DNA from 2 places in the Mycetohabitans endofungorum genome. Region 1 is predicted to be linked to the other one. Evidence: predicted binding sites of a transcription regulator. Region 1 holds the regulator's gene; the other holds the start of a gene.

Region 1 (15,266 bases):
CGCACACAACTTGCATGCGATGCTTAAACGTGCATGAAATGCTAGAATGCGCGTTGCCCGATTATCTTTGATAGACGTGAAAACGGCAAGCACCATGACTCAAAATGTAAGCGCTGCGCACTTTTAACGACGGTAACCACTTATATTTGTTTTTCGACGACACCGTCGACCTGGCGCTCCGCCCACTATTTACGAGCGTTGACCCTGGCCCACAACCGTTTCCTTTCAAACGGGATAGTTCCGGCATGATGTTGATACGACGACCAGGAGGTCATGCCGCGCATCTCGGTCACCCATGCAAGCGTTGCCCTGAAGTCAACGACATGCGGGTATCGCGTGCATTGGTGGTACATCGCCGTGCCGCTACACTCAACGTATCCTGAATCGTGGAGTCGCATGATGCAATTTCTTGCTCTGTCGCGCTTGCGCACGGATCGTTATTCGGATGAGGACTTTGCACCGTTGCTCGAGGACGAGGCCCAGCGTGCCCGCACGCTGTACATCGAGGGCTCAGTGCGCCAGATCTGGTACCGCGGCGACAAGCGTGGGGCCTGCTCGATTCTCGAAGCCGATTCTGAGCCAGCGGCCCGCGCGATGATCGAGTCGTTGCCGTTGGTTAAGGCCGGGATGCTAGAACTCGAGCATCTAGTACCGCTACTGCCGTATCGCGGATTTGGTCCGCGCTGAGCATGAGGGACAGTCGAATGGACGACCCGAAGCTCAAGTCGAACAGTGCGCGCACCGCGATGGGCGCGCACGAGCGCGTATCAGCGGCGGCCTCGCCGGTGCAAGGCACTACGATCCATACCGACGCGCAAGGATTGGTGGTGGGTGAAACGAGCGTTTCGTCGGCCGGCTTTGAGGTTCCGGTCTATTTTGCAAAGCCCGGTTCGGGCGGCGGCTCGCACCCGGTGCTGCTGGTTGTGTCCGAAGTATTCGGCGTGCATGCGCACATCGCGGACGTATGCCGGCGCTTTGCTAAGCTGGGCTATCTGGCGCTCGCACCGGACCTGTTTGCGCGCCGTGGCGATGCTTCAGCGTACCAGACACTGCCTGAATTGATGCGCGAGGTGGTGTCCCGGACTGCCGATACACAGGTGATCGCCGACCTCGACGCAGTCGCAGCGCATGCCGGTGTGCTGGGTGGGGACGTCGGCCGGCTCGGCGTCACGGGTTTTTGCTGGGGTGGCCGCATCACATGGCTCTACGCGGCGCATAACGTGAGCGTCAAGGCGGGCGTGGCATGGTACGGTCGGCTCGATGGCGATGTGACGGGCAGCACGCCCGCCCATCCGGTTAGCGTAGCGTCCCGGCTGTACGCGCCCGTGCTGGGCCTGTATGGCGGACAGGACCCGATCGTGCCGGCGGCGCATCTGAGCGCGATGCGCGCCGGACTTGAGCAGGGGAGTCCCGCCGCCAGGTCATCGCGTATTGATGTCTATCCGCACGCCGGACATGCGTTTTTTGCCGACTATCGGGCGAGCTACCAACCCGCCGACGCTGCACATGCATGGGATGAGTGCTTGACGTGGTTGCGTTTGCACGGCGTTGCATGATGTGTTTGGCAAGCTCGGGTTCTGCATGGTCGCACGCGGACGGCTGACCTTGTCCGTTCATCGTGTCAGCGCTGCCGTTACGTCGTTCCACGCCAGTTCGCCCGGGCACACGGGCCCAATTATGCGGCCCGTTCGTGTATCGCAAACTGCGCGAGACGTTGGCCGGGGCACGGCGACGTGCTGCCGGCCAGTCGTGCCGATGCGGGGCCTATCAAACAGATGTGACGGGCCGGCCCAGCGTACCGGCCATCGGTGAAAACCCGTGTTCGCGCAACTATCTCAATGACGCGGCAACGGATCGCGAGGATCTGAAGGGCAGCGTTGCCGTCGATTTCCTCGCACGCCGGGTGCGCCTGTTGCGCCATCCACTGCGGCTGGCACGATGAAAATCACTAGCCCTAGCGCTTCTCACGGTACCGCTGGATGACTAAGATGTGCGTCAAACCCCACCGGCATCACGCCGGCCGTCATCGATGAGAGAATGACCTTGTCCACCCCGACGAACACGTTCGGCCAGCCGGTTGGGCGGCCTCTTGCCGATTGGTCTGCGCGCGCTTACCCGCGGCGCGTCACACTGCATGGACGCTATTGCCGGCTTGAACCGTTGCAGCCTGACCGGCATGCGTCAATGCTGCACGCCGCGTACGCAAAGGCGACCGACGGCCGGGACTGGACGTATCTGGCGGTCGGACCGTTCGATGACGAGGTCAGTTATCGGCGCTACGCCGAAAGTGCCGCGGCGAGCACGGATCCGTTGCATTTTGCGGTGATCAATCTAACAAGCGGCCGGGCGGTTGGCACGCTCGCCTTGATGCGCATCGATCCGGCCAACGGTGTAATCGAGGTGGGCTCGGTGGCATTCTCGCCGGAGCTGCAGCGCACACCGGCATCGACTGAAGCACAGTACCTGCTAATGAAGTACGTGTTCGACACGCTAGGATACCGTCGCTACGAGTGGAAGTGCGACAGCCTGAACGAGCCATCACGCAAGGCGGCCGTCCGACTCGGCTTTCGCTACGAGGGCACGTTCCGGCAAGCCGTCGTCTATAAGGGGCGCTCTCGCGACACAGCGTGGTTTTCGATCATCGATAGCGAATGGAGCGCGCTTGCCGCGGCGTTCGACGCATGGCTGTCGCCACAGAACTTTGATGCGCAATGCGCGCAGCGCCTTTGCCTCACGGCGATTCGCACGCAGCAGGCGGCGGCTCGGCGTGCCGGTGACCGTCCGGCCGCTTGACGCACTGCACGAGGCGGCGTGGCGGCCGCTATGGCGTGCCTATTAGGTGTTCTATCACATCGCGCTAAGCGAGGCTGTATGCGCGACGACGTGGGCTCGGTTGATGGACCTAAACGAGCCGATGTCCGCCCTAAGCGCTTTTGACGCGCAGGAGCGTCTGCTGGGCATCGTGCACGCCATTTATCATTGCTCGTGCTGGACGACGGGTCCTTACTGTTACCTGCAGGATTTGTTTTCGTTGCCCGACGCCCGCGGCCAAGGCGTGGGCCGGGCGTTGATCGAAGCCGTGTACGAGCATGCACGCGATGCGGGGGCAAGCCGCGTGTACTGGCTCACCCATGAGGCAACACGACCGCCCGCGCATTGTATGACAACCTCGCGACGTATGCCGGCTTCATTCAATACCACAAGGACATCGAATAGCGTCGCCACGGTATGGCCTGCGCAGGGGGCTGCGATAGGTGCAGCACGATAAAGCGTCCGGGACCCGCTCACGCGTCGCAGACTACCGTTTGCTGGGGCGACGGAAGCAGTGGTGAACGCCATGCACGAGGATTCAGATGGCTGTGAGTCTTTCGCCCTGTCGCCTAGCGGCCAGGCGCGCACCCGCGGTGCCACTAAGCGCCAAGCCCACATGTCACAGCACCGTCTGCACTCGGGCTGTGCGACGCTTGATAGGCCTACCGCAAGCGATGACGCGCCAGCTATCGGCGCGGCATCAGCCTAGGAGCCCACACTATTAAAATAATCCACCTCCCTAGTGCCCAACAAGCGAAGCTGGTCTGTTTGTGGATCGGATTGGAGCCTTTTAAGCACTTCTTCCATGCCTGTGGCAATTGCTTCGGAATCGCGTACAGTGCTAATTCCGGGCAGTAAGGCGGGGCCTAGCGTCATGGGCGTTTGCATTGAGCTAGGGACGGCGATGGCTTGCGTCGGACTCGGGGTGGCGTAGCAGCAGCATACGGGTGTCTATCGTCGCCCGCTCTTGCTCCGTGAAGTGGTTGCGGTCCATAAAAGCGGTGACCTCGTTGACCGCATCTTGCCATTTTGGGGTTCTTAGCATGGCCCCCACCTTGCTCAGTACCTCCAGCAATGCTGTTGCGCTGCTGCCGTCAAGTAACTGCAACGCACGCTGCCACACGTGCTTCGAGAGCGCGTCGTCTAGCAGGAAGGTCCATTCCAGCAAACCCTGTGCGACCTGTACGCGCTGCTCGGGCAACACGCGCAGCAAGACTGGCTCCAGTAATTGGAGTTCGTGCGCGTGGTGCTCGCGCGGCAACATAACCAACCCGCGTGGCAGTTTACGCAGCGCAGCGCCCAGCTGCTCGTCCGGAAGCGATAGTGCTAGCTGTCGCAGCTCTGCATAGTGCGCTGCTCGCGCTTCTCTCGGTAGCCTTTCTATAGCGGCAGCTACCATGCCGACCGGCGCACCTTGTAGCGAGGGCGGCAGCGATCGTGCTTGCTGCCGCAAGGTCGCATGGGCCGAAAGCGTTTTGCTGCTGTCGGGATCCTCCAGAGGAGAGAAGCTCAGTTTCGGAGCCAATAGCGGAATCAGTTCGGCCTTCTGGGGCGCGTCCAGGTATGGCAGTTGGTTGAGCAATGCTTGATAACGTTGAATGTACCGCCGAGACGGCGTCCATACATTGACAAGCGCTTTGGCTAGTTCAGGCCAAAAATTCGCTTGATCGGGGCGACGCCGTTCAGCCAGCGCACAAGCGAAATCGAACATTCGAAGTCGCATGCTTTTCGAAATCCCCCCCAGTGATGCAAGCATTGTTTTTTGTAAGGGAAGGCCTTGTTCCGGGAGGCGGTCGGCTGCTGCAAATAACAATTTAAAGGCCTCGATTTTGTGTTTCTTAGATAGTCCCATTGATTGAGATTGTTTCCACAAAGCGGTGAGCGGTTCGGCCCGCAGATCCGGTTCGGCCTGTATTTGCTCAATTTCACCTATCAGTTGTTGCAGTGACGCGAGATCGGAGACGCTGGCCGCTTGCTGGTAACAGCGCCACGCCCATCGTCTTTCCTCCATCAGGGTATAGGTGTTGCGATTAACACGTGAAAACTCGGGAATATGATCCAACGGTAGGTAGCGTGCGACCTCCAGAATCACTTCGCCTGGCAAAGTGTCGTAGATTCTGGGCTTTTTGGGGTGTGTGTCGAGTGTGGTGTCCGCTGATCGTTTCACGCCCGTAGGCGGTGCAGCGGGCGACCCTTGGTGGGCTTGTTCGTTCATCGTATAAATAGCGATGGGGGTAGTATCCAATGCGTCGTTAAAGTCCATCGACAACGCCGGGAATCAGATATGGGCCATGAAGCGGGTGATCAGGGCGAGAGGGCCCCGGACGCTGAGGCTAGGATAAGCGTAGGGTGTAGCGGGGCACAAATGGGCCGCCGTGGAACGAACGAGGGCGGATCATACGATGATTCACTGCCTGCTAGGCAGCAGGCTAGCAAAGAATGAATGCCTAACCGCGACCGCGAGCGGCCATCGACTAGTTTTGTGTCGAATAGTCATAACGTTCGCTCAGAAAGCGCACTCCCTTCCTCGCCTGCGGGCTTGGCTTAGGTTGATGAACAGGCGGCCAGGCAGCAGGTGCGACGTCAACGGCGGGAGCTTTATCAAATTTTTTCTATGGTTGCTCGCCACTGGACAATAAAATGCACAATTCGGTCCGCAGAAGACCAATCGATTTCGGCCAATCTCCTGAAGCTGCGTTTCGCTTTGAACTTAATGAGCGTCTACGCGGAATGCAAAAGGTTGCACTTCACTTAGGCTTCCTGTCGATGCTGACACTCTGAGTAATCAAGCCGGAGAAGGTCGGCGACCTATTGGTTGGGCGGATTCAGATGGCGGATATTACGCCGGACGACGTCATGGTTGACGTGTACTAGAAAGCGTTGATATGGCAGCTAAACAGGCCCAACGCGAGGGTATCGATTCATTGCACGCAGCAATGAACACGTGGCCGCTCGATATGAGACGCTGTCTAATAATAGACTCATCGCCCAATGGAAAAGGGCCCACACTCACGTGCGAGCCCTTGATTTCCTTGGTAGGCCGTACTGGATTCGAACCAGTGACCAACGGATTAAAAGTCCGCTGCTCTACCAGCTGAGCTAACGACCCAAAGAGCCAAAGATTATATCGACAAAAAACCGCTTGGTCAAGCGAACGATTCACGGCGAGCCGCCGACCGGTACTCTCCTTATCGGATCTGCGCCAACCGGCTTTGTGCCGCCTGCGCGGCATTCGATCCGCTGTATCGCGCAAGCACTTGTCCCAGTGTTCGCTTCGCGGCTGCCTTCTGCCCTTGCTCCAATTGGTTGTTCGCGATAGCGAGCAATGCCTCTGGCGCGCGCGGGTGCGTGGGGTACTTTGTCACGACACCCTGCAACACTGTCGTCGACGCCTTGTAGTCTCGCTGTGCGTACAACGCATTGCCGAGCCAGTATTGTGCCGTCGGCTGATAGGGGCTGTTTAGATACTTCGACACGAACGCCTTAAATCCCGACGTTGCGCCCTTGAAGTCACCGTTCTTGAACAGTTGCAGCGCTGCATTGAACGCGTCCGTTTCGCCTGGCTGTACCTCGCCCTGGACGCCATCGATCGTCTGTTGCTGAGGTTCGAACTTCTTCAGTCGGGCATCCAGGTCGGTGTAGTAGTCACGCTGTTGCTTTTGCAGCGCGGCGACTTGATTGGCCAAGTCCTCGTTCTGTCCGCGCAACGTTGCTACCTGCTGGTTCAGCTGGTCAAGGCGGTTCGATTGATCGAGTATCGTGCGCTGCGCCGCGCTCATCTGGTTTGCCAACGAGTCGGCTTTCGCGCGCAGGTCCAGCACCGCCTGCCGTGCCTCGTTATCGTCGAACAGACCGGCGTGCGCAGGCGGCGCGGCAAGCGCGGCGCCTGTCGCAGCCACAGCTGCAGCAACGCGCAGCCTACTGAAACGGACTTTCATGCGTCAGTCACCACTGGTTATTGATAGACGAGATCGGCGCGGCGATTCTGCGCCCACGAGGCTTCGTCGTGGCCCGTCGCAGCCGGTTTTTCCTTACCCAGGCTCACTGCTTCCATCTGACTGTCGTTTACCCCGAGCAGTGCCAGCGCGCGGCGTACCGACTCGGCACGCTTTTGGCCCAATGCCAGGTTATATTCGCTGGTACCGCGCTCGTCGGTGTTGCCTTGGATCAGCACGTGGCGTTGCGGATGGCCCTTCAGGTATTGCGCGTGGGCTTGCAGCAGTGGCTGATATTCATTGTTGACGGCGTAGCTGTCGAAATCGAAGTAGATGCTGCGTTTGGCAAGCGGGCTGTTCGGGTTGTTAAGCTCGTCAACATTGACTTGCTGCACGTCGGTCGACTGCGGTTGCGTGCCCACGGCGCCTGCCTTGGCGTTGGCGCCTTCATCAAGCTTGACACCGGAGTGGCATGCCGCCAATGCGCCCACCATCAGCGCTGCAAAAACGATACGCAATTTGGACATCATTTGAAGCTCTCCTTATGGTTATTGCATGAAAGGGCCCCAGGACGGCTCACGCACGCCGCCGCCCGGGATCGACAACACCTGCCGTATGCTGCCGTCGGTCGAAACCGCGGCCAGCACTTGGCGGCCATTGACATGCGTCGCGTAGAGCAGGTATTGGCCGTTCGCCGCGAAACTCGGTGATTCGTCGTGCGTCGTGTCGGTGAGCGCCGTCGCGGATCCTGTCGACAGGTCCTGCAGATACAGCTTGAATGCACCGCCAACGCGCGAAATATACGCAAGTTCTTTGCCGTTCGGCGAGACGCGCGCACTGGTGTTGTAGCTGCCGTTGAACGTCACACGCTGCGCGGCGCTCACCGATTCGCCTTGTACGGGCATCTTGTAGATTTGAGGCGGGCCGCTGCGGTCGCTGGTGAAGTAGATTGACTGCCCATCCGGTGAGAAGGCCGGCTCGGTATCGATCGAGTTGCCGCGGGTAAGGCGGCGCAAGCCGGAGCCATCGGCGTTGACAATAAAGATCTGCGTATTGCCGGTCAGCGACAGCGCTACCGCGAGCTTCGTGCCGTCCGGCGACCACGCCGGTGCACTGTTGTTGCCCTTTTGGTCAGATACCATCATGCGCCGGCCGGTTGGCAAGTCGTGAATGTACACGATCGGTTTCTTTCTTTCGAAGGATACGTAGGCGAGCTTCGTGCCGTCCGGAGACCACGTTGGAGAGATGATCGGCTCCGGACTCGTCAGCGCGATATGCTCGTTCTGGCCGTCCGAGTCGGAGATCTTGAGTTGATAACGTCCGCCGTGACGCGTCACATATGACAGCCGCGTGGCGAACATCCCGTGCGAGCCAAGTAGCTTTTGATAGATGTAGTCGGCGGCCTTGTGCGCGCTCATACGCAGCCCGCTTTCCGGGCTTACAAGTGAGAGCCCGCCCAGGCTTTGTTGCTTGACCGTGTCGTACAGACGGAATCGTACTTCGTACTGGCCGTTCGCGAGCCGCGTGACGCTGCCGCCGACGAACGCGTTTGCCCCCTTGGCCTTCCAACCGCCGAGATCGACTGAGTCGGATTCGGACACCGGCGCGCTACCCGCGTCGATGTTGCTGAACTTGCCGCTGCGGGCCAGGTCGGCCCGCACGATCGCCGCGACCTGCTGCGGTGAATTGGCCCCGTTTTCAAAATTTGCCACCGCAATCGGGAACTGGGTCGAACCGACACCTGTGACGAGCACCGTCAGGTCGGCGCGCGCCGATGTGCCGGCGGTGACGAGCAATGACGCAACTAGCGTTTTCAGCCCCAGTTTTTTAATCAAACTCATGGCTTTTCCTACTTTCCCTGACTACATTGTTGGCGATTTTGCAACCCAGAACAGACCGTGAAACGGGGCGATCGTTCCCTTGGCGCAATCGCACCGCGGTGCTTTACGAGCGTGCATGGAGATGTGCCTCGGTCAACGACTAATCATCCGCCGGCAGGCCGCATCCGAATATTGAAGCTTGCCGGTGCCTTGCCATGGGTATCCAGCGGCATCGGATCGGAGCGTTGGACCGCACGCAGCGCCGCGTCGTCCCACTGCGCGTTACCACTGCTGCGTGCGATGCGCGCGTCGAGCAGCGCACCGTCGGGTGCGCAGCGTACGGCAATCAGCGTGTCTAGCCCTTCAGTGGGCCCGGACCAGATGACATTGGGCCGCACACGGCGCTGCACCTTGTCCGCATAGCCAGCTGACGTTGCGGTTCCGCCGCTTCCCGTGCCTGTGCCGCTCTTGGCCAGTCCGTTACCCCCGGGCGCATCACCGGCCAGGCCCTGCAACTGCGCCAGCCTTGCCCGGCGCGCTTGGTCGAGCTTCTGGCGCGCGACCTGCTCGGCCGCCTGCTTGGCCTTGGCCGCTTGTTGCTCCTGCTGTTTTTTCGCCTGGGCAAGCTTTTCCTGCTGCTCCTTTTCCTGCTGCGCCTTCAACGCTTCTTGCTTTTTCAGCGCCTCTTGCCGTTGCTGCGCCGCGAGCTGCTGCTCGCGCAATTTTTCTGCTTCTTGCTGCTTCAGTTTCTCGGCCGCTGCTTTTTGCGCGGCGAGTTGCTGGCGGCGCGCCTCGGCTTGCCTGTGCACGCGCTCCTGTTCGGCCACTTGCGCCTGGCGCTCCGCCTCTTGTTGCTTGCGCCGCTTCTCCTGTTGCAACGCGATGTCCGCCTCCTCGCGCTGTGCTGGCGGTGGCGCGAGCTGCGCTGGCGTCGGCGCAGGGGCAGGGGCAGGGGCAGGGGCAGGGGCAGGGGCAGGGGCAGGGGCAGGGGCAGGGGGGGGCGAGGCCGGCGTGCTCGGCACCTGCGTCCAGATTTCTGCTTCAGCGCCGGCAGGGGGGCTGTTTTGCCATTTCATCCCGTGGTACAGAAAGAGTGCGAGCAGCACGTGCATCAACGCGGCGAGCGCGAGTGCGCGCAGCGTGCCACGTTCCCGCGGCGGGTCAAACGGATATCCTGTTTTCGGCTTCATTTCGGCTTGACGAGCAGCCCGACGCGTTTCACGCCGTTTGCTTTCAGCTGCGACATGACGTTCATCACGATCTCGTACTTGACCGCTTTGTCCGCGCCGATCACGACCGGCTGGTCGGGGTGGGCCTGCGCCCGGTCGGCGACAAAGTGGTCCAGGTCTGCCAGCGTCATCGGCAATTCCTGCGTGGTGCCCGACGCGTCGTTCTTGTATTTAACACTCATGGCGCCGTCAGGCTTGATATTGACGATAACGGGTGGCGTCTGTTCCTGCGGAGCAGCATTGCCGACCGTGGGCAAGTTGATGATCGACGGCGCGACAAGCGGAGCGGTCACCATGAAAATGACGAGTAGCACGAGCATCACGTCGATGTACGGAACGACGTTGATGTCGGACATCGCGCGGCGCGAACGGCCACCGCGCAGACTGGAGCGGATCGGAGTGCCGGCCATCGGGTTCCCCGTCAGTGAGCCTGCCGTTGCAGGATGTTCGAAAATTCTTCGATGAAGGTCTCGAAGCGGATCGACAGGCGGTCGATGTCGTGTGCGTAGCGATTATAGGCGACCACCGCCGGGATGGCCGCAAACAGGCCGATGGCGGTGGCGACCAACGCCTCCGCGATGCCAGGCGCGACGCTAGCCAGCGTCGCCTGCTGCACGTTCGCAAGCCCGCGAAACGCGTTCATGATGCCCCAGACAGTGCCGAACAGGCCGATGTACGGGCTCACCGAGCCGACCGACGCAAGAAACGCTAGGTTGGCCTCGAGCGCGTCCATTTCGCGCTGGAACGCGGCGCGCATCGCGCGACGCGCACCATCCAGAATCGCACCGGGTTCGGCAACGCGTTTTTCCTTGGCTTTCAGGAACTCACGCATGCCTGACTCGAAGATCCGCTCGAGGGCGCCAATCGTATGACGATTGGTCGCCGCGCTCTGGTACAGCGTCTGTAGGTCGCCACCCGACCAGAAATCGCGCTCGAACCATTCAGTCTGCGCGCGGGCGCGACGGATCGAGAACCATTTGCGGAAGATGAAAGTCCAGGACATCAGCGACAGCAACAGCAGCAGTGCCATGACGGCTTGCGCCAGCAGGCTTGCGTTCAATACGAGCGAAATGATCGAAAGGTCTTGTGCGTTATTCATGGTGATTCACTGGGTGGAGCGGATCGGCTCACGTTCTGTGCAGTGTCAACGTATGTCAGCGTGCGAGCGTTGACAGCTGCGCATCGCGCGGGCCGCTCAGCAACGCTTGGCGTACGGTGTCAGGCAATGGCACGGGCCGGATTGTCGTGCGTTGGACGCAGGCCACGCGGATCGTGCCGGTGGATAGCACTTTGCCGTCGCAACTTGCCTGTTGGTAAAAATCAACCGAGGCGGGGCCGAGCCGCTCGATACGACTCTCGATAATTAGCACGTCGTCCAGGCGCGCCGGGGCCCGGTAGTCGACGGCAGTGCTGCGCACGACGAACATGACCTGCTGGGCGTCGGCCAGCTGCCGCTGGTCGACGCCACATGCACGCAGCCACTCGGTGCGGGCCCGTTCGAAGAACTTGAGGTAATTGGCGTAGAAGACAATGCCGCCGGCGTCGGTGTCTTCAAAATATACGCGTACCGGCCATATAAAGCCGGGCCGGGCTGCCGGTTCAGGCGAGATCCTATTCATCCGCGGGATTCTACCGGAACGCGTGTGACAGTCCCGAACGATGAACGGTGTCGCGCTGCGTATAAGCAGCCGCGACGTCGCAATGACGGAAAAAAATGAACGGGCGTTTTTAATGCCACGCTCAGTTGCCTATTCAGCCCCCTTCCAATACACTAACGCGCCTAACCCTGCGTAACTGGCGATAGCGACTTTTAAGTCGGAGGTGGAGCAACCACCGTGAAGCGCGGGGTGCATTCTTGCCGTTCGCCTGGGCAGCCGTGATCCGGTCGCAGTCGTTGCGTCACCCGGGCTGTCCTGTCCTTGCGTCATCGGAAGTCTCCTTCCGCTAAGCCGTTCCAGGACCGTATTCCTGCCGTGGGCGCGACAGTGCACCGATTCGGTCAACCGTTTGAACATTGAAGGGAACTGACGCATGTTTGACAAAGCCGAGCAAACCATTGCGAACGTCGATCCGCAAGTCTGGCAGGCGATTCAGAACGAGAACCGCCGGCAAGAAGACCATATCGAGTTGATCGCGTCGGAAAACTATACGAGCCCGGCGGTGATGGCGGCCCAAGGCTCCCAACTGACCAACAAGTACGCCGAAGGGTATCCCGGCAAGCGGTACTACGGCGGCTGCGAATATGTCGATGTGGTCGAGCAGTTGGCGATCGAGCGGGTCAAGCAGCTGTTTGGCGCGGAGGCGGCGAATGTACAACCCAATTCGGGTTCGCAGGCCAATCAGGGGGTGTTCTTCGCGGTCCTCAAGCCGGGCGATACGATCATGGGCATGAGCCTCGCGCATGGCGGCCACCTGACGCACGGCTCGCCGGTCAACCTGTCCGGCAAGTGGTTCAATGTCGTCAGCTACGGGCTGAACGAGAACGAGGACATCGACTACGATGCAGCCGAGCAGCTCGCGCAGCAGCACAAGCCGAAGCTGCTGGTCGCGGGCGCGTCGGCGTTCTCGCTGCGCATCGACTTCGAGCGCCTGGCACGGATCGCGAAGTCGGTCGGTGCCTATTTCATGGTGGACATGGCGCACTATGCGGGGTTGATTGCCGCCGGCGTCTATCCGAACCCTGTGCCGCATGCTGATTTTGTGACGACAACCACGCACAAGAGCTTGCGTGGTCCGCGTGGCGGCGTGATTCTGATGAAGGCCGAGCACGAAAAGGCGGTCAATTCAGCGATTTTTCCGGGCATTCAGGGCGGTCCGTTGATGCACGTGATCGCGGCGAAGGCCGTCGCGTTCAAGGAAGCGCTGGCGCCGGAGTTCAAGTCCTACCAGCAGCAGGTCGTGGACAACGCGCGCGCGCTCGCCGAAACGCTGGTCAGGCGCGGCTTGCGGATCGTATCCGGCCGCACCGAGAGCCATGTGATGTTGGTCGATCTGCGTGCGAAACAGATCACGGGCAAGGCTGCGGAGGCCGCGTTGGGCGCCGCGCACATCACCGTGAACAAGAATGCGATCCCGAATGATCCGGAAAAGCCGTTCGTGACTAGCGGCATCCGGCTCGGCTCGCCGGCGATGACCACGCGTGGTTTCGGTCCCGAGCAGGCCGAGCAGGTCGGCAACCTGATTGCCGATGTGCTGGACAATCCAGAAGATGCGGCAACCATTGAGCGGGTGCGTGGCCAAGTCGCCGAACTCACGCGCCGGTTCCCGGTGTACAAGTAAGCTGCGGGACGAATCGCCATGCGCTGCCCGTTTTGCCGGCACGACGACACCCAGGTGGTGGATTCGCGCGTGTCGGAGGACGGCGCAGCGATCCGCCGCCGCCGCCGCTGCCCGGCTTGCGACAAGCGCTTCACGACATATGAGCGGGTCGAACTCGCGCTGCCGACGGTCGTCAAGAAGGATGGCACGCGAGTCGAATTCGACCGCCGCAAGATTCTGTCCAGCATGCAACTTGCGTTGCGCAAGCGGCCCGTGGCCGCCGAGGCGATCGACGAGGCGGTGGCGCGTGTCGAGTACCAGTTACTGGCATCCGGCGAGCGCGAGGTGCGCAGCGAACGGCTCGGCGAACTGGTGATGGACGAGTTGCGCAAGCTCGACAAGATCGCCTATGTGCGTTTCGCATCGGTGTACAAGCGTTTTGAGGACGTGTCCGAGTTCAAGAATCTGATCGATGAGTTCGGTCGATCCGCAGCCGGCACGTCCGGCTCCGCGTCGCGCAAGCGGCAGTCATAGGCGCCTCTGACGGCGTCATCGCGTTTCCCATCCTATATCGCTGTTCCACCATTAAGCCGCATGGCGTGTAGTTCGACGTGCTGCGGCTAAAGATCCGCGACGCGAAGCGGGCGCAAGCGCCTGGCCCGGCGCCGCTGGCCATTCGGTCAATTGTTGCGCGCCGCGCGCCGTCCTACAGTGTTCGTCAATGGCAACGCATCGAGCGTTGTGTGTCACGGGCATCCAGGAGGCGTGACGGTGGAACGATATCGAGCCGCGCGGCGGCGCGGATTCATGCTGGCCGAGATCTGTACAGTCATGGCAATTTCATTGGCGTTGGCAGCATGGGTGATTCCGTCGCTCCACGAATGGCATTCGCGAGAGCAGATTCGGGCGGCGGCGCGTGCACTGGCGCGCACGTTGTCGTTGGCCCGTAGCGAGGCCGTGGCGCGTCAGGCACCGGTGACGGTCTGCCGCTCGGATGGTGCGGGTCAGTGCATCTTACCTGGCCGACCGTGCGCCACGGGCGCGCTGGACTGGTCCTGCGGCTGGCTGATGCAGACCCGGCAGCCTGGCGTCGGCGCGTGGCCGATCCTGCTACACACACAACCGGCTGTGAGCGATGTGACGATCACCGGCAGTACGACGGAAATGAGATTTTTGCCGCCCGCCGGCTTATCCGCTGGCAGCTTTCGCGGCTTTGCGGTGCGCGCAGCGCGCGCGTCACCGCGTATTGCGGCGTTGCATGTTCGTCTTGCGGCCGGTGGCCGTGCGTTGATCCATGCTGATGCGTATCGCAGATGAGTTTCGCGCGTGGCTTGTCGAGCCGGCTGCGCACGATCGGTGTGGTCCCGCCCACGGTCCGGGCGCCATGGCGCGCGTTACGTGTGTCGCGGCCGGGCGTAGCGGGGGCCACGATGATCGAAGCCGCGATAGCCACTGCATTGGCCGCGGTGGCCATCGTTGGCGCGGGCGCGGCGTGGCAGGCGATGGTGCGTTCGGATCAAGCTTTGTCGAATCGTATGCGAGCGGCGTTAATCGCGGACGCCGCGCTCGAGTTGATGCGCGCCGGACACCCGCAATCCGTGGCGCTCGCGCACGCGAGTCGGGATGCGTCACGCCAACTGCTCGACGGTACCGTGACGGTGGAACGCGATCCGGACGGGGCCGACCTGCTGATACTCGAATGGTCGGAACCGGCCGCCGGCGCGTCGCAGCGGGCAGCGGCGTGCCGCGGGACGATCGTGCCGCCCGACGGATATGTGCGCCGCTGCCTATCGCTGGGCTTCCTCGCATGATCAGCGTGCCACGCAGGCGTGCTGGGGGGCATACGCTGGTGGAATGGCTCCTTTCATCGACCATTGGTTTGATGCTCACGCTCTTGCTGGCCGGGTCGTATGGCACGCTTAGCGGGACGGCCGGTCGGGTTGACGAAACCCGCCGGGCCGTAGCCGCCGCTCAACAGGCGCTGGAGATCATTGCGGCGCATGCAAGACTTGCCGGAATGCCGCAGGCTTTCCCACAGACATCGCGCGCCTCAACGGCCCCAACGTCGACGCGGGCGGCTGAAGCCCCCGATTCGCTCGCTGCGGATGAGACGACGCGAGACCCGCCGATCTTCGGTTGTGAGCGCGGCATACCCGAACGCGAGCAAGCTGGGCGATGCCGCGCGGTCATGCACGACTCGGATGGCGTGGTTT
Region 2 (15,266 bases), 1.3 Mb from region 1:
GCCGGTCTTGAACGATGGATCGGTCAACGTATGAATGAACGGGATCAGAAATTCGTCCTTCGCACGGATCGATGACACCTCATGGTACGCATTGAAGATCTCACCCTCGTCCAGGCCGAGCGACTCGACGATGTACTGGTACGCGTGCGTATGAATCGCTTCCTCGAATGCTTGGCGCAGCAGGAACTGACGGCATTCGGGCGCGGTGATGTGGCGATACGTGCCAAGCACGATATTGTTCGCCGCCAACGAATCGGCCGTGACGAAGAAACCCAGGTTGCGCTTGACGATGCGGCGCTCGTCGTCAGTCAGCCCGTTTGGATCCTTCCAGAGCGCGATGTCGCGGGACATGTTGATTTCCTGCGGCATCCAGTGGTTCGCACAGCCGGCGAGGTACTTCTCCCACGCCCACTTGTACTTGAACGGCACGAGCTGATTGACGTCGGTCTTGCCGTTGATGATCCGCTTGTCGGCCACGTTCACGCGGGCCTCGGGTGCAGGTGCGGGCGACGCGTTCGGTTGCTGGCCCGGCGCGACAGCAACATCACGCGTGAAGATATCCTGTGCCAACGGAGCGGACGTACCCGCAGCTTGCGCTGCGTACCCGGCGGACGATGCCGCGGCTCCAGTCGCCGTCGTTTCTCGCACCGTTGGTTGCGCAACGCTCGGGGGAGTTACGGCAGTAATCTCGTCATCCCAATTGAGCATAAATGTCACCATCAATTTAGATCGGTTTGTACCATCTTTTCACCAGCGATAAAAGAGTCCACTGATGAAAAACGCTCTTTTGATCTCGCATTGAGACCTTCATACAACACTTTGATCGATGTGATCGTCGATGTCTTCGCATCGGTTGCATCACAACCCGGATCGACGCATCGCTTCATATCGATCGGCGCAGTAAGTGTGCCATCCGTTTCATCACACTCGCCGCGCCTGCCATACACGTGGCCCCCACGCATCGCGCGTATCGCGTGACACCCGATATACGTGCGATGCGTGCAAAGCAGCACTCGTCACGTGCCCTATCGTGTACCGCATGCAGTATAACCGCGAGCGAACTCAGACAACACGGTCGAGCACGCTCACACGCCAACGCATCACTGGCACGCTTCACACTCGTCGAAGCCTGCATCGCCAGGACGCAGCATGCAAACCGGTCCCGCGATCTCATCTTGTGATCCCGCATCGGCAGCGGCGTGCACACCGGCGTTGTGCGCCGTCGCGCTGCCCGACACGCCACCCGCGCCATGCATCGCGCCCGCCCCACCGTCGCTGGATGGCACCGCATTGAGCGCGCCGTGCGCAACCGTCGACTTCTCAACGTGCGTCGCGGCGATTGTGCGCAGGTAATACGTCGTCTTCAAGCCACGCAGCCAGGCGAGCTTGTAAATTTCGTCCAGCTTCTTGCCCGACGCACCGGCCATGTAGATGTTCAACGACTGCGCCTGATCGATCCACTTCTGCCGGCGCGCCGCCGCTTCCACGAGCCATTTCGGATCCACTTCGAACGCGGTTGCATACGTCTCGCGCAGATCGGCAGGAATACGATCAATGCGCGCCAGCGATCCATCGAAGTACTTCAGATCGGCCACCATCACCTCGTCCCAGAGCCCGCGCGCCTTCAGGTCACGCACCAGATATTCGTTGACGACCGTGAATTCGCCCGACAGGTTCGATTTCACATACAGGTTCTGGAACGTCGGCTCAATGCACGCGGACACGCCAATGATGTTCGAGATCGTTGCGGTCGGCGCGATCGCGACGCAATTCGAGTTGCGCATGCCGTGCGTAGCGACGCGCTCGCGCAGCGCGGCCCAGTCCATCGTCTCGGACGAGTCGACCTCGACATACCCGCCGCGCGAGTCGGCGAGCAGCTTCAGCGTGTCCTGCGGCAGGATTCCGCGGTCCCACAGCGAGCCGCGGTACGACGAGTATCGGCCGCGCTCGCTCGCCAGTTCGGTGGACGCCCAGTACGCGTAGTAACAGACGGCTTCCATCGAGCGGTCCGCGAACTCCACCGCCTGCTGCGACGCATACGGCGTGCGCAGCAGGTGCAGGCAGTCCTGGAACCCCATGATGCCCATGCCGACCGGCCGGTGCTTCAGATTCGAGTTGCGCGCCTTGGCAACCGCGTAGTAATTGATATCAATCACATTGTCGAGCATGCGCATCGCCACGCTGATCGTGCGCTTGAGCTTATCGTGGTCCAGCACATAGCCGCCGTCCGCGCCTTGCTTCATATGCGCGACCAGGTTGACCGAGCCCAGGTTGCAGACCGCGATCTCGTTGTCGCTCGTGTTCAACGTGATTTCAGTGCACAGGTTCGACGAATGCACGACGCCCACGTGCTGCTGCGGCGAGCGCACGTTGCACGGATCCTTGAATGTAATCCATGGGTGGCCGGTCTCGAACAGCATCCCGAGCATCTTGCGCCACAGTTGCGCGGCCGGAATCTTCTTGAACAGCTTCAATTCGCCGCGCGCAGCCTTTTCCTCGTAAGCGACATACGCCTGTTCAAACTCAGTACCGAACTTTTCATGCAGGTCCGGGCAGGTCGACGGCGAGAACAGTGTCCAATCGCCCCCCTCGATCACCCGCTTCATAAACAGATCCGGGATCCAGTTCGCAGTGTTCATATCGTGCGTGCGGCGGCGATCGTCGCCGGTGTTCTTGCGCAGTTCGAGAAACTCCTCGATGTCTAGATGCCAAGTTTCGAGATACGCACACACCGCGCCCTTGCGCTTGCCGCCCTGGTTAACCGCGACCGCCGTGTCGTTGACGACCTTCAAGAACGGTACTACGCCCTGCGACTTGCCGTTGGTGCCCTTGATATGCGAGCCGAGCGCACGCACGCGGGTCCAGTCGTTGCCGAGCCCGCCGGCGAACTTGGACAATAGCGCGTTTTCCTTCAGTGCCTCGTAGATGCCGTCCAGGTCGTCCGCGACGGTCGTCAGGTAGCACGACGACAGTTGCGAGCGGCGCGTGCCGGAATTGAACAGCGTCGGCGTTGAGCTCATGAAATCGAACGTCGACAGCACATTGTAGAACTCGATCGCCCGCGCCTCGCGATCGATTTCGTTCAGCGCGAGCCCCATCGCCACCCGCATAAAGAAGGCCTGCGGCATTTCAATACGCTGCCCGTCCACGTGCAGGAAGTAACGGTCGTACAACGTCTGCAGCCCGAGGTAGCCGAATTTCAGATCGCGCGACGCATCCAGCGCGTCACCCAGCTTCTTCAAGTCGAATTGCAGCAGCTTCTCGTCGAGCAACTCAGCCTCGACGCCTCGCTTCAAGAACTGCGAGAAGTACTCCGCATAGCGCTCGCCCATCTCGGACTGCAACACCTCTTCGCCAAGGATCTCGCGGCGGATCGTATGCAGCAGCAGCCGCGCGGTGACCTGGCTGTAGGCCGGCTCCTTCTCGATCATTGTGCGCGCGGCAAGGATCGCCGAGTCGTAGACCTGCGACAACGGCACGCCGTCGTAAAGATTCTTCACCGTTTCGGCGACGATCGGCTCCGCGCTGACCGCCTCGCCGAGCCCGTCGCAGGCGGCCGTGATCACATTGCGCAACGCGGCAAGGTCCAGCGGGCGCACAATGCCATTGTCGTTAACGTTCAATCCGCCTTGCGCCGGCTGTTGCGCCACTTCGTGCGTGCGCTCTGCAGCGCGTTTCTCGCGATACAGCACGTAGGCGCGAGCGACATTGTGCTCGCCGGCCCGCATCAGCGCGAGTTCGACCTGGTCTTGAATGTCTTCGATATGGAACGTGCCGCCGTTCGGCCGGCTGCGCACAAGCGCGCGCACGACCGCCTGCGTCAGCGTCTCAACTAATTCGCGCACGCGTGCCGACGCGGCGCCCTGGCCGCCATTGACGGCAAGGAAGGCTTTGGTCACCGCGATCGCGATCTTGGACGGCTCGAACGACACCACACTCCCGTTGCGGCGAATGACCTTGTAGTCGGCAAGCGTCGCCTGCGGCGCCAATGCGCGCGCGCCATGCGCAGCGCCACCACCATGCGGCAAGCCAGCTGCGGCATTGGGCTGTTGGGACGTGACGTTCTCGGTGGTTTGCATGGGCAAAACTCCTGATCTTGTGTCGTGCGGTGAATCCGCGTTCTTGGAACGAGCGGGGCGTGGCACAGCGTATTGGCGCGGTACCGCGGCGCCCCAAAAAACGATGTCTGAGAAGGCAATGCGGCGCCGTCGATGTCAACGAGGCGCCGCATAAAAACCACAATATCTAGTAGCGGCGCTGCCGCCACACACCAACTATAGTGGAAATTTACCCCAGATTCCACGAATAAATTTGCGTTCGGAGACTTGACTTTTTGGCATGCGCCACCGGTTGTGGGCTCGCCACCACGCAAGCGCAGAGACGCCGCACGCCCTGGCGTCGCGGCGTGCACCCGCGCGACACCCGTTCAGCGCAAATAGGGGAAAAACGTCGCCGGCAGCGCAAGCTGCGCACGCAACCGATGCCAGTCGAAATGCGGCCCCGGATCGGTCTTGCGACCCGGCGCGATGTCCGCATGGCCGACCAGCGCGGTGATGGGATAACGCTCACACAGTGCGGCACACAATCGCGTCAGCGTGTCATACTGGGGCGCCTCGAACACGTGCTCGTCCGAGCCCTCCAGTTCGATGCCGATCGAAAAATCGTTGCAGCGTTCGCGACCGACGAAACTCGACGCGCCAGCATGCCACGCGCGCTCATTGCACGAGACGAATTGCAGCAATTTGCCGTCCCGCCGCACAAAAAAGTGCGCCGATACGCGCAGCCCGCGCAGTCGCGCATAGTACGGGTGCGCGTCGCAATCGAGTTGATTGAGGAACAGCGCCGCCACCGCATCACCGCCAAACTGTCCCGGCGGCAGACTGATGCTGTGCACCACCACCAGCGTCGGCTCGACTCCTGCGGGACGCGCATCGAAATTCGCGCACGGCGTGTGCCGGGCGGGCCGGGCCCACCCTAGCACATCGACCACGAGGCGCGCCGGCGCGGCAGCGCCCTCGCCGCGCGGCGCGCCCGCCGCTGGATCAGTCATCGGGCCGGTCATCGGACCCGTTGTCGTTGTCAGGCCAATCGTCGGGTCGGTCATCAGGCACGCCGCGCGACTCGTTGCCGCTGCGTCGTCGTTCACGGATTTCTGCGCTGCGCACATCGCCCGCTCACCGCGCATTATCGCGCCTGGCCGGCCGGACCGCGTAGCGGACAGCATGCTCGTTGGAACAAAAGGGCTGGCCTTCTACCGACACCGTCTCGCTCACGGGTACGTGTACGCCGCACTGTGCGCAACGCACTATGGCCTCCGGCAGTGCGCCGTCACCGGCGGCACCGGTGCGCCGCGTGCCAGCCGCGCCATCAGCGCGACCCTGTTCGGCCTGCGGGCGCATGGATTCCTGTTCCGCCTTGGATTCGCGGCTGGCATGCCGATCACGACGCGCGCCCTGACGCCACAGCCACTGGATGGCGAGAATTACAAAAAGCCAAAAGAGAATGCGGGCCATGACGAACGAATAAGCACACAGGAAACGATTCGGATGCCACCGCGAGCCGACTGTGTCAATCAGACCACCGCGCGATGCAACAGCACTTCCAGCACGAAGCGGCTGCCGACATACGCGAACAGCAGCGCCGCGAACGACGCCAACACCCAACGCAACGCGGTGCGACCGCGCCAGCCGCGCCGATGACGGCCCACTAGCAACGCGCCGAACATGATCCATGACACGAACGCGAACACGGTCTTATGATCCAGCTTGACGGCCTGGGCAATCAGTTGCTCGCTGAACCACACGCCGCTGATCAGCGCCAGTGTCAGCAGCACGAAGCCAGCGGTGATCAGGCGAAACAGCAACTTTTCCAACGTCAACAACGGTGGCAGCGTATCGAACCAACTCGATAACCAGTCACGCGCGGGTGGCCCCGGCGTGCGCCGCCCGGCCACGCCGCGCAGCGCGTGCAGCCGGCGCTCGACCAGCAACATGAGGATCGCATGCAACGCGGCGATCGCCAGCAACCCATACGCGACATTAGCCAACACGAAGTGGACCTTGAACAGCGGATCCGCCGCATAGGCCAGCACGTGTATGCCGCCGAACAGCAGCGGCAGCAGCGTAGCCACACAGGCAATGGGCATCAGCAGCAGTCGCAGCCCGTCGAGCCGGAAAAAGAAACTCTCGATCCAGTAAATGCCCGCGCCGAGCCATAGCATTGCCGACAGCGCGAAGGCAAAGCCGAATACCATCGCATCGGCCGGGAAGATCGTCATATGCAGCAGCACCCCATGCAGCACCAGCGCGGCGAACAGCACCGCGCGTGCCACCGGTGACGTGCCGTTGCCGGCGCCGCGGCCGGACGCCGCCGGCAACGCGGCTACCGGCGCCGCGGCCAGCAGCGTGCCGTGCGGATCGCGCACGTGCCGATGCGACCGCCAGGCGGCGATGCCAAGGCTGCCATACAAAAGCGCGGTGAAGGCATACAGTACAATGTGCATAGTCATTCAGTTTACACTAGCGCCCCGCCGCCGGCCCGGATCTCGCTGCCCCCGTGTGTCTTGATGCACCCGGACCGCGCCACCCGCCCGGGCTCGCGTCGATGCGCGGCAAACCGCACGTAACTCCCATGCTCGACAATCTCACACAACGTATGGCGCGCGTCGTGAAGACGCTACGCGGCGAAGCCCGGCTCACCGAGGCCAACACGCAAGAGATGCTGCGCGAGGTACGCCTGGCACTGCTCGAGGCAGACGTCGCGCTGCCGGTGGTGCGCGAGTTTATCGCGAAGGTTCGGGAAAAAGCGCTTGGTGAGGAAGTGATTAGCAGCTTGACCCCCGGCCAGGCGCTGGTCGGTGTCGTACAACGCGAACTGACCGCGGTGATCGGTGGCGACTACGAGGGCAAGGCGGCCGAGTTGAACTTGGCAGTCACGCCGCCAGCGGTGATCTTGATGGCGGGCCTACAGGGTGCCGGCAAGACCACTACGGTCGGCAAGCTGGCCAAGCTGCTGCACGAGAAGCAGAAGAAGAAAGTCCTCACCGTATCGTGCGACGTATACCGGCCCGCGGCGATCGCGCAGCTGAAAACCGTCACCGAGCAGGTCGGCGCGGATTTCTTCCCGTCCCAACCAGATCAAAAGCCGCTGGATATTGCACGGGACGCATTGGACTGGGCCAAGCGGCACTATCATGACGTATTAATCGTGGACACGGCGGGCCGGCTCGGCATCGATGATGCGATGATGCAGGAAATCGCCGCGTTGCACGCGCAGCTCAAGCCGGCCGAGACGCTATTCGTCGTCGATGCGATGCTTGGCCAGGACGCGGTCAATACCGCGAAGGCTTTCAACGACGCGCTGCCGCTCACCGGCGTCGTGCTGACCAAACTCGATGGCGACTCGCGCGGCGGCGCGGCGTTGTCGGTACGCCACGTGACCGGCCGGCCGATCAAGTTCGTCGGCGTCGGTGAGAAGCTCGACGGTCTAGAGACGTTCTACCCAGAACGGATGGCCAACCGGATCCTGGGCATGGGGGATATCCTGGCGCTGGTCGAGGAGGCGCAGCGCGGCGTGGACGTGCAGGCCGCGCAGCAGCTCGCCGAAAAGGTGAAGAAAGGCGGCGCTTTCGACCTGAATGACTTCCGTGCCCAACTGTCACAAATGAAGAAAATGGGTGGCTTATCGACGCTGATGGACAAGCTGCCGGCGCAATTCCAGCAGGCCGCTGGCAACGCCGACATGTCTCAGGCCGAAAAACAGATGCGCCGCATGGAAGGCATCATCAATTCGATGACGCCGGCCGAGCGTGCCAAGCCAGAGCTGATCAAAGCAAGCCGCAAGCGACGCATCGCGACCGGCGCCGGCGTGCAGGTACAGGAGGTGAATCGGATGCTAAACCAGTTTGAACAGATGCGCGGCATGATGAAGAAGCTCAAGGGCGGCAACCTGCAGAAGATGATGCGCGGCATGAAAGGCATGCTGCCCGGGCTGCGCTGAGCCGAGCTACCACGGCAGCTGCCATCGCGGGTTTTCTCTGTGGAGCCCGCGCCGTTTTTTGATTCACACTCTTTTTGATTCACACTCTCTATTAGGCCCCTCGCCGAGATCCCGATGAACCGCGAAGAAGCCCTGGATATTTTCCGCCACTCCGAGGAGATCGTATCGTCCGCCGACGTGGCGGCGTCAATCCAGCGGATGGCCGTTGCAATCCGCGACGCGATGAGTGACGAGTTCCCGCTTGTGCTGTCCGTGATGGGCGGTGCCGCGGTGTTCACCGGCATGCTGCTGCCGCATCTGGACTTCCCGCTCGAGTTCGACTATATCCATTTGACCCGCTATCGCAATACGACACGCAGCCATGACATGCAGTGGCGCGTGGCACCGGCCGAATCAGTCAAGGACCGAGTCGTGCTGGTGCTCGACGACATCCTGGATGAAGGCGAAACGATGGCAGCGATCCGAGACCGGATTATCGAGAAGGGCGCGCGTCGCTTCGCTAGCGCGGTGCTGTGCGAGAAGATTCTTGCGAAGACTAAGCCGCTGCGCCCCGATTTCTGTGGTTTCCAAGTGCCGGACCGCTATGTGTTCGGCTGCGGGATGGACGTCAATGGGTATTGGCGCAACCTATCTACGATCCGCGCGCTGAAAAGCGACGCCTGAGCCCGGTGCAGGCCACCGCGTCGGCCCGCCTGTTTTCGCTCCGGGCCTGCAACCCTTAAAGCTGTCGCATGAAGATCCGGATACCCTCGAGGATCATCTCCACCGAAATGGCGACCAACACGAGTCCCATCAACCGCTCGAACGCGGCAACGGTGCGCGTGCCGAGCCATCGCTGGATCTTATCGGCCAGTAGCAGCACGATCGCGCACACGGCCATCGTCACCGTGAGCGCGCCGATCCATTCGAGCATCTTGCCCGGCGCCTGTGACGTCAGCAGCATGACGGTCGCGATGGCGGACGGTCCCGCCAGCGCCGGAATCGCAAGCGGCACGATCAGCGGCTCGCCGAGCGGATCGCCGCCGAACGGACCTTCCGCGTGCGGAAAGATCATCCGGAGCGCAATCAGAAACAGCACGATCCCGCCCGCCAGCCGCAACGACAAATCAGTTAGGTGCATCATGCGCAGGAACGCGTGGCCAGCGATCATGAATACCAGCAGGATGACGAACGCGATCGCCACTTCGCGCAGGATCACCTTCGGGCGCCGCTCTCGCGCAACATTGCGCAGCACATTGATGAACAATGGGATATTACCCAACGGATCCGTAATCAGGATCAGCAGGACCGTCGCGGATAGAAATGTGTATTGCACGGCCGTGGTCCGTCAACGTGCCAGTGCCGCGCACACCCGCTCGACCACCCATGCTACCGCCTGTTCGAGCGGCAACAGCGTCGGCTCCACATCGCGGCGGCCCTGATACTCGATCTTGCCTTCCTTGAGGCCGCGCTCGCCGATCACGAGCCGGTGTGGCACGCCGATCAATTCCCAATCCGCGAACATCACGCCGGGACGCTCGCCCCGGTCGTCCAAGATCACGTCAATCCCCGCGCCGAGCAGTTCGTCATAGAGCTTGTGCGCCTGCTCGCGCACTGCGTCGCTGCGCTCGTAGCCCATCGGACACAGCACCAAATGAAAGGGTGCAATGGCCTCCGGCCAGATGATGCCGCGTTCGTCGAAGTTCTGCTCGATCGCCGCACCGAGGATCCGCGTGATGCCGATCCCGTAGCACCCCATCGTCATCGGTGCCGGCTTGCCGTTCTCGTCCAGGAACGTCGCGCCCATGGCTTCCGAGTACTTCGTGCCAAGCTGAAATACATGCCCGACCTCGATGCCACGGCATAGGTCCAGCTCGCCGCGGCCGTCCGGCGATGGGTCGCCCTTGCGCACGTTGCGCAAGTCCGCCACTTCCGGCTCCGGCAGATCGCGACCCCAATTGACCCCCGTCGTGTGGTAGTCCATCTCGTTCGAGCCGACAACGAAGTCGCTCATATTCGCCACGGTGCGGTCCGCGACTACCTTCACCGGCTTGCGCGTGTTCAGCGGCCCCAAATAGCCGGGCGGCGCGCCAAACCAATCGACGATCTCCTGCTCGGTGGCGAACCGATAGCCGGCCAGCCCCGACACCTTGCCAGCCTTGATTTCGTTCAGTTCATGGTCGCCGCGCAGCAACAGCAGCCAAATCGTCGGGTCGGCACCCTCGTTATCCACGGCCAGCACGATCGACTTGATCGTGCGCTCCAACGCAATACCCAGATAATCGGCCACCTGCTCGCATTTCGCCTTGCCCGGCGTGGCCTTCTTTGTCAGCGGCTCGCTCGGCGCTGCGCGCGACGCGATCAACGATACGGCTTCGGCAGCCTCAACATTGGCCGCATAGTCCGAGCTAGGACAATACGCGATCGCATCCTCGCCGGTCGCAGCGATCACATGGAATTCGTGCGACCCGGTGCCGCCGATTGAGCCGTTGTCGGCCGCCACCGCACGGAATTCGAGCCCCAGGCGCGTGAAGATTCTCACGTACGCGTCGTACATCTTCTGGTACGACAGCTGCAGCCCGGCATGGTCGCGATCGAACGAATACGCGTCCTTCATGATGAACTCGCGCCCCCGCATCACGCCAAACCTGGGGCGGATTTCGTCGCGGAACTTGGTCTGCACCTGGTAAAAATTCACAGGCATCTGGCGGTAGCTCTTGATTTCCTTGCGCGCGATATCGGTGATCACTTCCTCATGGGTCGGTCCGACGACGAAGTCGCGGTCGTGGCGGTCCTTCACGCGCAGCAGTTCGGGACCATATTGCTCCCAGCGGCCGGATTCCTGCCATAGCTCGGCCGGCTGCACCGCCGGCATCAACAGCTCGACGGCACCCGCACGGTTCATCTCTTCGCGTACGATCGCCTCCACCTTGCGGATCGAGCGCAACCCGAGCGGCATGTAGTTGTAGATACCGCCGGCGACGCGGCGAATCATCCCCGCCCTGACCATCAACTGGTGACTGACGATCTCGGCATCGGCCGGCGCTTCCTTAAGCGTGCCGATGAAAAAACGCGAAGCTTTCATTCTTGAGAGGTTCCAAAACGAGGGCGCCGGCGCACCCGACTCCAGCCGGGTCGCACGGCGCCCATTAACTGTTTATAATCAAAGCAATTTTAAAGGATTCGAAGGTGGTTGTATGCTGGATCGTGAAGGCTTTCGCCCGAACGTCGGCATCATCCTCTTGAACGCGCGCAACGAGGTGTTTTGGGGCAAACGGCTGCGTGAGCATTCCTGGCAGTTTCCGCAAGGCGGCATCAAGTATGGTGAGACGCCCCTGCAAGCGATGTTTCGGGAGTTGCACGAAGAAACCGGTTTGAGACCCGAGCACGTCAAGGTCATCGGTCGCACGCGCGACTGGTTGCGTTACGAGGTGCCCGACAAGTACATCAAGCGTGAAGTCCGCGGTCACTATCGAGGACAGAAGCAGATCTGGTTTCTGTTGCGCATGATCGGACGCGATTGCGATATCTGTCTGCGCGCGACCGATCATCCGGAATTCGACGCGTGGCGCTGGAACAGTTACTGGGTGCCGCTGGACGCCGTGATCGAGTTCAAGAGAGATGTGTACCAGATGGCGCTAACCGAGCTTTCCCGCTTCGTGCGACGGCAGCCCGGACGCCATGAACGTTCTGCGTCGCACCATGGCACCCGCCATCCAAAGGCAAATGCAAAAGTGGTAACGGTATCGATTAAGACGGTATGTTCGAACACCGAGCCCAGCACTGAGCCTAACCCAGGTCGCGCAGCGACCGCAGTGCTGAGCGTGGCTGCCGCGGCGCTGGTCGTCGAGCCGGTCGACGCCAAGCCCGACCATGACTGCCACATGGGTTTGCCTGGCGGCGCATAGCCGCCTGAGCAAACCGCCGAGGGCCGCGGTCCGGAGATCCGCCTCTGGATCCCGGCCCTTGTGCTTTAATACACCACCTTTTGTGCCAGGAATTCGTCTTGAAACGCGTCTGCCCGCCTGCCTATCCATCGCGCCCAAGTCCGTGCCGCGTCACCGCCCTGATCAGCACGATCACCGCCGCCGCGCTGCTCGGCGCATGCTCATCCCCGTCGCCGGAGCAGGGGCCCAAGCCCGGTCAGGACTTCGTCTACCTGCTGGAGCGCACGCAGAACTGGATCGAGAGCAAGGTCGATAAGTTGCCGCCGATGCCGCGCGCCGCGGACCTGCTGCCATTCGAGGTCTCCGCGACGACGAACCTACAGTTTGCCGTTGACGCGGCTTCCGTGTCGGTGGGCACTGACGGCGTCGTGCGCTATACGATCGTGATCACGAGCCCGCGAGGCGCACGCAATGTCTATTACGAAGGTTTGCGTTGTGAAACCTATGAATGGCGCCGTTATGCGGCCGCCGATGACAGCGGCGAACAATGGGATCGGGGCGCGGCAAACGGCTGGCGGCGCATCGAGAACGGCCAGCTGAACGCGTATCAGGCCGCGCTATACCAAGACTACATGTGCGCGAACAAGATGCCGCAGAGCAAGGCCTCGTCGATCGTGCAGAATATCCGTTACAAACGGATCGCCGCATCGCGCTATCAATAGAGAGCCCCAATAGTGAGCCCCAGTAGCGACCCCGATAGCAGGATAGCAAAGCCAACTGGCTTCACGCATCGCGGGTCCACCGCGAGGCGTGCACCTCGCTGGCATTAAAGCATCACCAGGTTATCCCGGTGGATCAGTTCGGGCTCGAGCATGTAACCGAGAATCGACTCGATCTGCGCACTCGGATGGCGGCGAATCAGCCGCGCCTCGACGCTACTGTAGTTCGTCAACCCACGCGCCACCTCGCGGCCCGCTTCGTCCAGGCACGCAATCACCTCGCCGCGAGCAAAAATGCCTTGCACGTCGACGATGCCGATCGGCAACAGGCTCTTGCCGCCGGATGTCAGCTTCTCGACCGCGCCCGCGTCGATCACGACATGGCCGCGCACTTGCAGTTGGTCCGCCATCCATTGCTTGCGCGCGGCCATGCGGGCGGTCCGCGCAATGAGTTGCGTGCCAATCGACTCCGCCGCCGCCAGCCGGACCAGCACGTCCGGCTCTCGACCGCTTGCAATCACCGTATCCGCGCCGCTGTGCGCGGCGCGCTTGGCGGCCAGAATCTTGGTCAGCATCCCACCCCGGCCGATGCTTGTACCGGTGCCACCGGCCATTGCCTCCAACGCGGAGTCGCCGGCGTCGGCCTGTTGCACCAGCGTCGCGGCAGGATCCTTGCGCGGATCGGCCGTGTACAAACCACGCTGGTCGGTCAGAATCACCAGCACGTCCCCTTCGATTAAGTTCGCCACCAACGCGCCCAACGTGTCGTTGTCGCCGAACTTGATCTCATCCGTGACGACCGTGTCATTCTCATTGATGATCGGCACCACGCCGAGTCTGAGCAACGTAAGCAGCGTCGAGCGTGCATTCAGGTATCGCTCGCGATCGGCAAGGTCCGCGTGCGTAAGCAAGATCTGGGCCGTGCGGATCGAATACTCGGCAAAGCGGCTTTCATAGACCTGCGCCAGCCTCATTTGGCCAACCGCGGCCGCGGCCTGCAGCTCGGCGATCTCGCGTGGACGCCGGTTCCAGCCCAGTCGCTGCATCCCCTCGGCGATCGCGCCGGAACTGACCAGCACCACGTCCTTGCCCTGCTGGCGCAATGTGGCAATTTGCGCGGCCCATCTCCCGATCGCGTCATGATCCAGCCCACGCCCGTCATTGGTGACCAGGCTCGAACCCACTTTCACAACCAGCCGTTTTGCATCGGCAATGATCGAACGCATCGTTGCGCCGTCCTTGTGTTCCCGTTCGGTATCGTGTTGCGCGGCGGCGACAGTCACTGTGTATCGGCGCCGGGTGGTGTCGCGTCGTCGCACGTCTGTGCGTCATCCCGGAACCGCACGTCGGCCGCCAGGTCCTCGGCATGCTGCGCACGCGCCGCCAGTCCAGTCTCGCTCAAGTAGTCGTAGACCGCATAACACAGATTCTCGCAGCCTAGACCGGTGAGCGCCGAGATCTGGAATACCGGTCCCTGCCAACCGAAGCGCTCGACAAAGTCGGCCACGCGCGCTTCGCGCTCGTGCTCTGCAATCATGTCAACCTTGTTCAATACCAGCCACCTCGGCTTGCGGTAAAGCGCCTCGTCGTACTTGCGCAGCTCGTTGACGATCGCACCTGCCTCCGCGACCGGATCGACGCCGGCATCAAACGGCGCAAGATCGACCAAATGCAGCAATATCCTGGTGCGTTGCAGATGCCGTAGGAACTGGTGCCCCAGCCCAGCGCCTTCGGCGGCGCCTTCGATTAGGCCCGGGATATCAGCGATCACGAAACTCTTCGTCGGTCCGACCCGCACCACACCAAGGTTCGGCGCAAGCGTCGTGAACGGATAGTCGGCGATCTTCGGCTTCGCGTTCGACACCGACGCGATAAACGTCGACTTGCCCGCATTGGGCATGCCCAGCAGGCCGACATCGGCCAGCACCTTCAACTCGAGCCTGAGCATGCGGCGCTCGCCCGGCTTGCCTTCGGTTTTTTGCCGTGGTGCCCGGTTCGTGCTCGACTTGAAATGCAGGTTGCCGAGCCCCCCGGCGCCGCCCTTGGCGAGCAGCACGCGCTGATCGTGCTCAGTCAGGTCGGCGATCAGCTCACCGGTATCCCGATCCGTGATCACCGTGCCGACTGGCATGCGCAACGTGATGTCCTCGCCTCCCTTGCCGTAGCAGTCCGATCCGCGCCCGTTCTCGCCGTTGCGCGCTTGGTGCTTCTTTGCGTACCGGTAGTCGATCAGCGTATTGATGTTGCGATCCGCGATAGCGTAAACACTGCCACCACGCCCGCCGTCACCTCCATCCGGCCCGCCGAACGGAACGAACTTCTCACGGCGCATCGATGCGCTGCCATCCCCTCCGTCACCGGCGATGACCTCGATCCTCGCTTCGTCAATGAACTTCATTCAAATTGCTCCGTTCGGCTTGCGCCGTTTGCCTGCTGCCGCCGACCCGCCGATCGTGCCGCCGGCGCCGCGATTTTGTCCGCGCTCACCAACGCGTTGCGGCACTCACAACCTATCTTGCCAGCACCAACAAAAAGGCCCCGCAGATTGCGAGGCCTTTTGCTTCGTCACGCCCGCTCTGCATCGGCAGCCCGGAGCGACGTCACCGGGGCGAGCCCGGCGGAGTGCCGGATCCGGTCAGCCGGTTCGCGTGGTGACCACCGGGTATTCAAGCAGCCGGGACCA

The links. Region 1 encodes NrdR, which represses ribonucleotide reductase genes. Its sites were predicted from a motif close to CACNANATNTNGTG; they were not measured.
Region 2: a site for NrdR is predicted at 4,238-4,251, ahead of RA167_RS10405 (ribonucleoside-diphosphate reductase subunit alpha). Genes of this name have one in related genera too.

What each region holds. Positions count from the first base shown of each region.
Region 1 covers NZ_CP132744.1:913,315-928,580, forward strand. Annotated here, with positions in the region: gene RA167_RS04110 (muconolactone Delta-isomerase family protein) at 400-687, shown strand; gene RA167_RS04115 (dienelactone hydrolase family protein) at 705-1,556, shown strand; gene RA167_RS04120 (hypothetical protein) at 1,691-1,942, shown strand; partial or broken gene RA167_RS04125 (GNAT family N-acetyltransferase) at 2,044-3,216, shown strand; gene RA167_RS04130 (hypothetical protein) at 3,704-5,080, opposite strand; tRNA gene RA167_RS04135 (tRNA-Lys) at 5,845-5,920, opposite strand; gene ybgF (tol-pal system protein YbgF) at 6,000-6,749, opposite strand; gene pal (peptidoglycan-associated lipoprotein Pal) at 6,767-7,276, opposite strand; gene tolB (Tol-Pal system beta propeller repeat protein TolB) at 7,295-8,587, opposite strand; gene tolA (cell envelope integrity protein TolA) at 8,731-9,756, opposite strand; gene tolR (protein TolR) at 9,753-10,205, opposite strand; gene tolQ (protein TolQ) at 10,217-10,894, opposite strand; gene ybgC (tol-pal system-associated acyl-CoA thioesterase) at 10,950-11,423, opposite strand; ZMP/ZTP riboswitch at 11,576-11,674, shown strand; gene glyA (serine hydroxymethyltransferase) at 11,827-13,074, shown strand; gene nrdR (transcriptional regulator NrdR) at 13,093-13,587, shown strand; gene RA167_RS04185 (GspH/FimT family pseudopilin) at 13,825-14,370, shown strand; gene RA167_RS04190 (hypothetical protein) at 14,367-14,864, shown strand; gene RA167_RS04195 (PilW family protein) at 14,936-15,266, shown strand, end outside.
Region 2 covers NZ_CP132744.1:2,376,322-2,391,587, forward strand. Annotated here, with positions in the region: gene RA167_RS10400 (ribonucleotide-diphosphate reductase subunit beta) at 1-720, opposite strand, end outside; gene RA167_RS10405 (ribonucleoside-diphosphate reductase subunit alpha) at 1,101-4,079, opposite strand; gene ampD (1,6-anhydro-N-acetylmuramyl-L-alanine amidase AmpD) at 4,427-5,050, opposite strand; gene RA167_RS10415 (PP0621 family protein) at 5,175-5,513, opposite strand; gene RA167_RS10420 (cytochrome C assembly family protein) at 5,573-6,502, opposite strand; gene ffh (signal recognition particle protein) at 6,631-7,998, shown strand; gene RA167_RS10430 (hypoxanthine-guanine phosphoribosyltransferase) at 8,113-8,661, shown strand; gene RA167_RS10435 (MarC family protein) at 8,717-9,313, opposite strand; gene RA167_RS10440 (proline--tRNA ligase) at 9,326-11,062, opposite strand; gene RA167_RS10445 (RNA pyrophosphohydrolase) at 11,175-11,885, shown strand; gene RA167_RS10450 (CNP1-like family protein) at 11,984-12,586, shown strand; gene proB (glutamate 5-kinase) at 12,691-13,809, opposite strand; gene cgtA (Obg family GTPase CgtA) at 13,863-14,981, opposite strand; gene rpmA (50S ribosomal protein L27) at 15,250-15,266, opposite strand, start outside.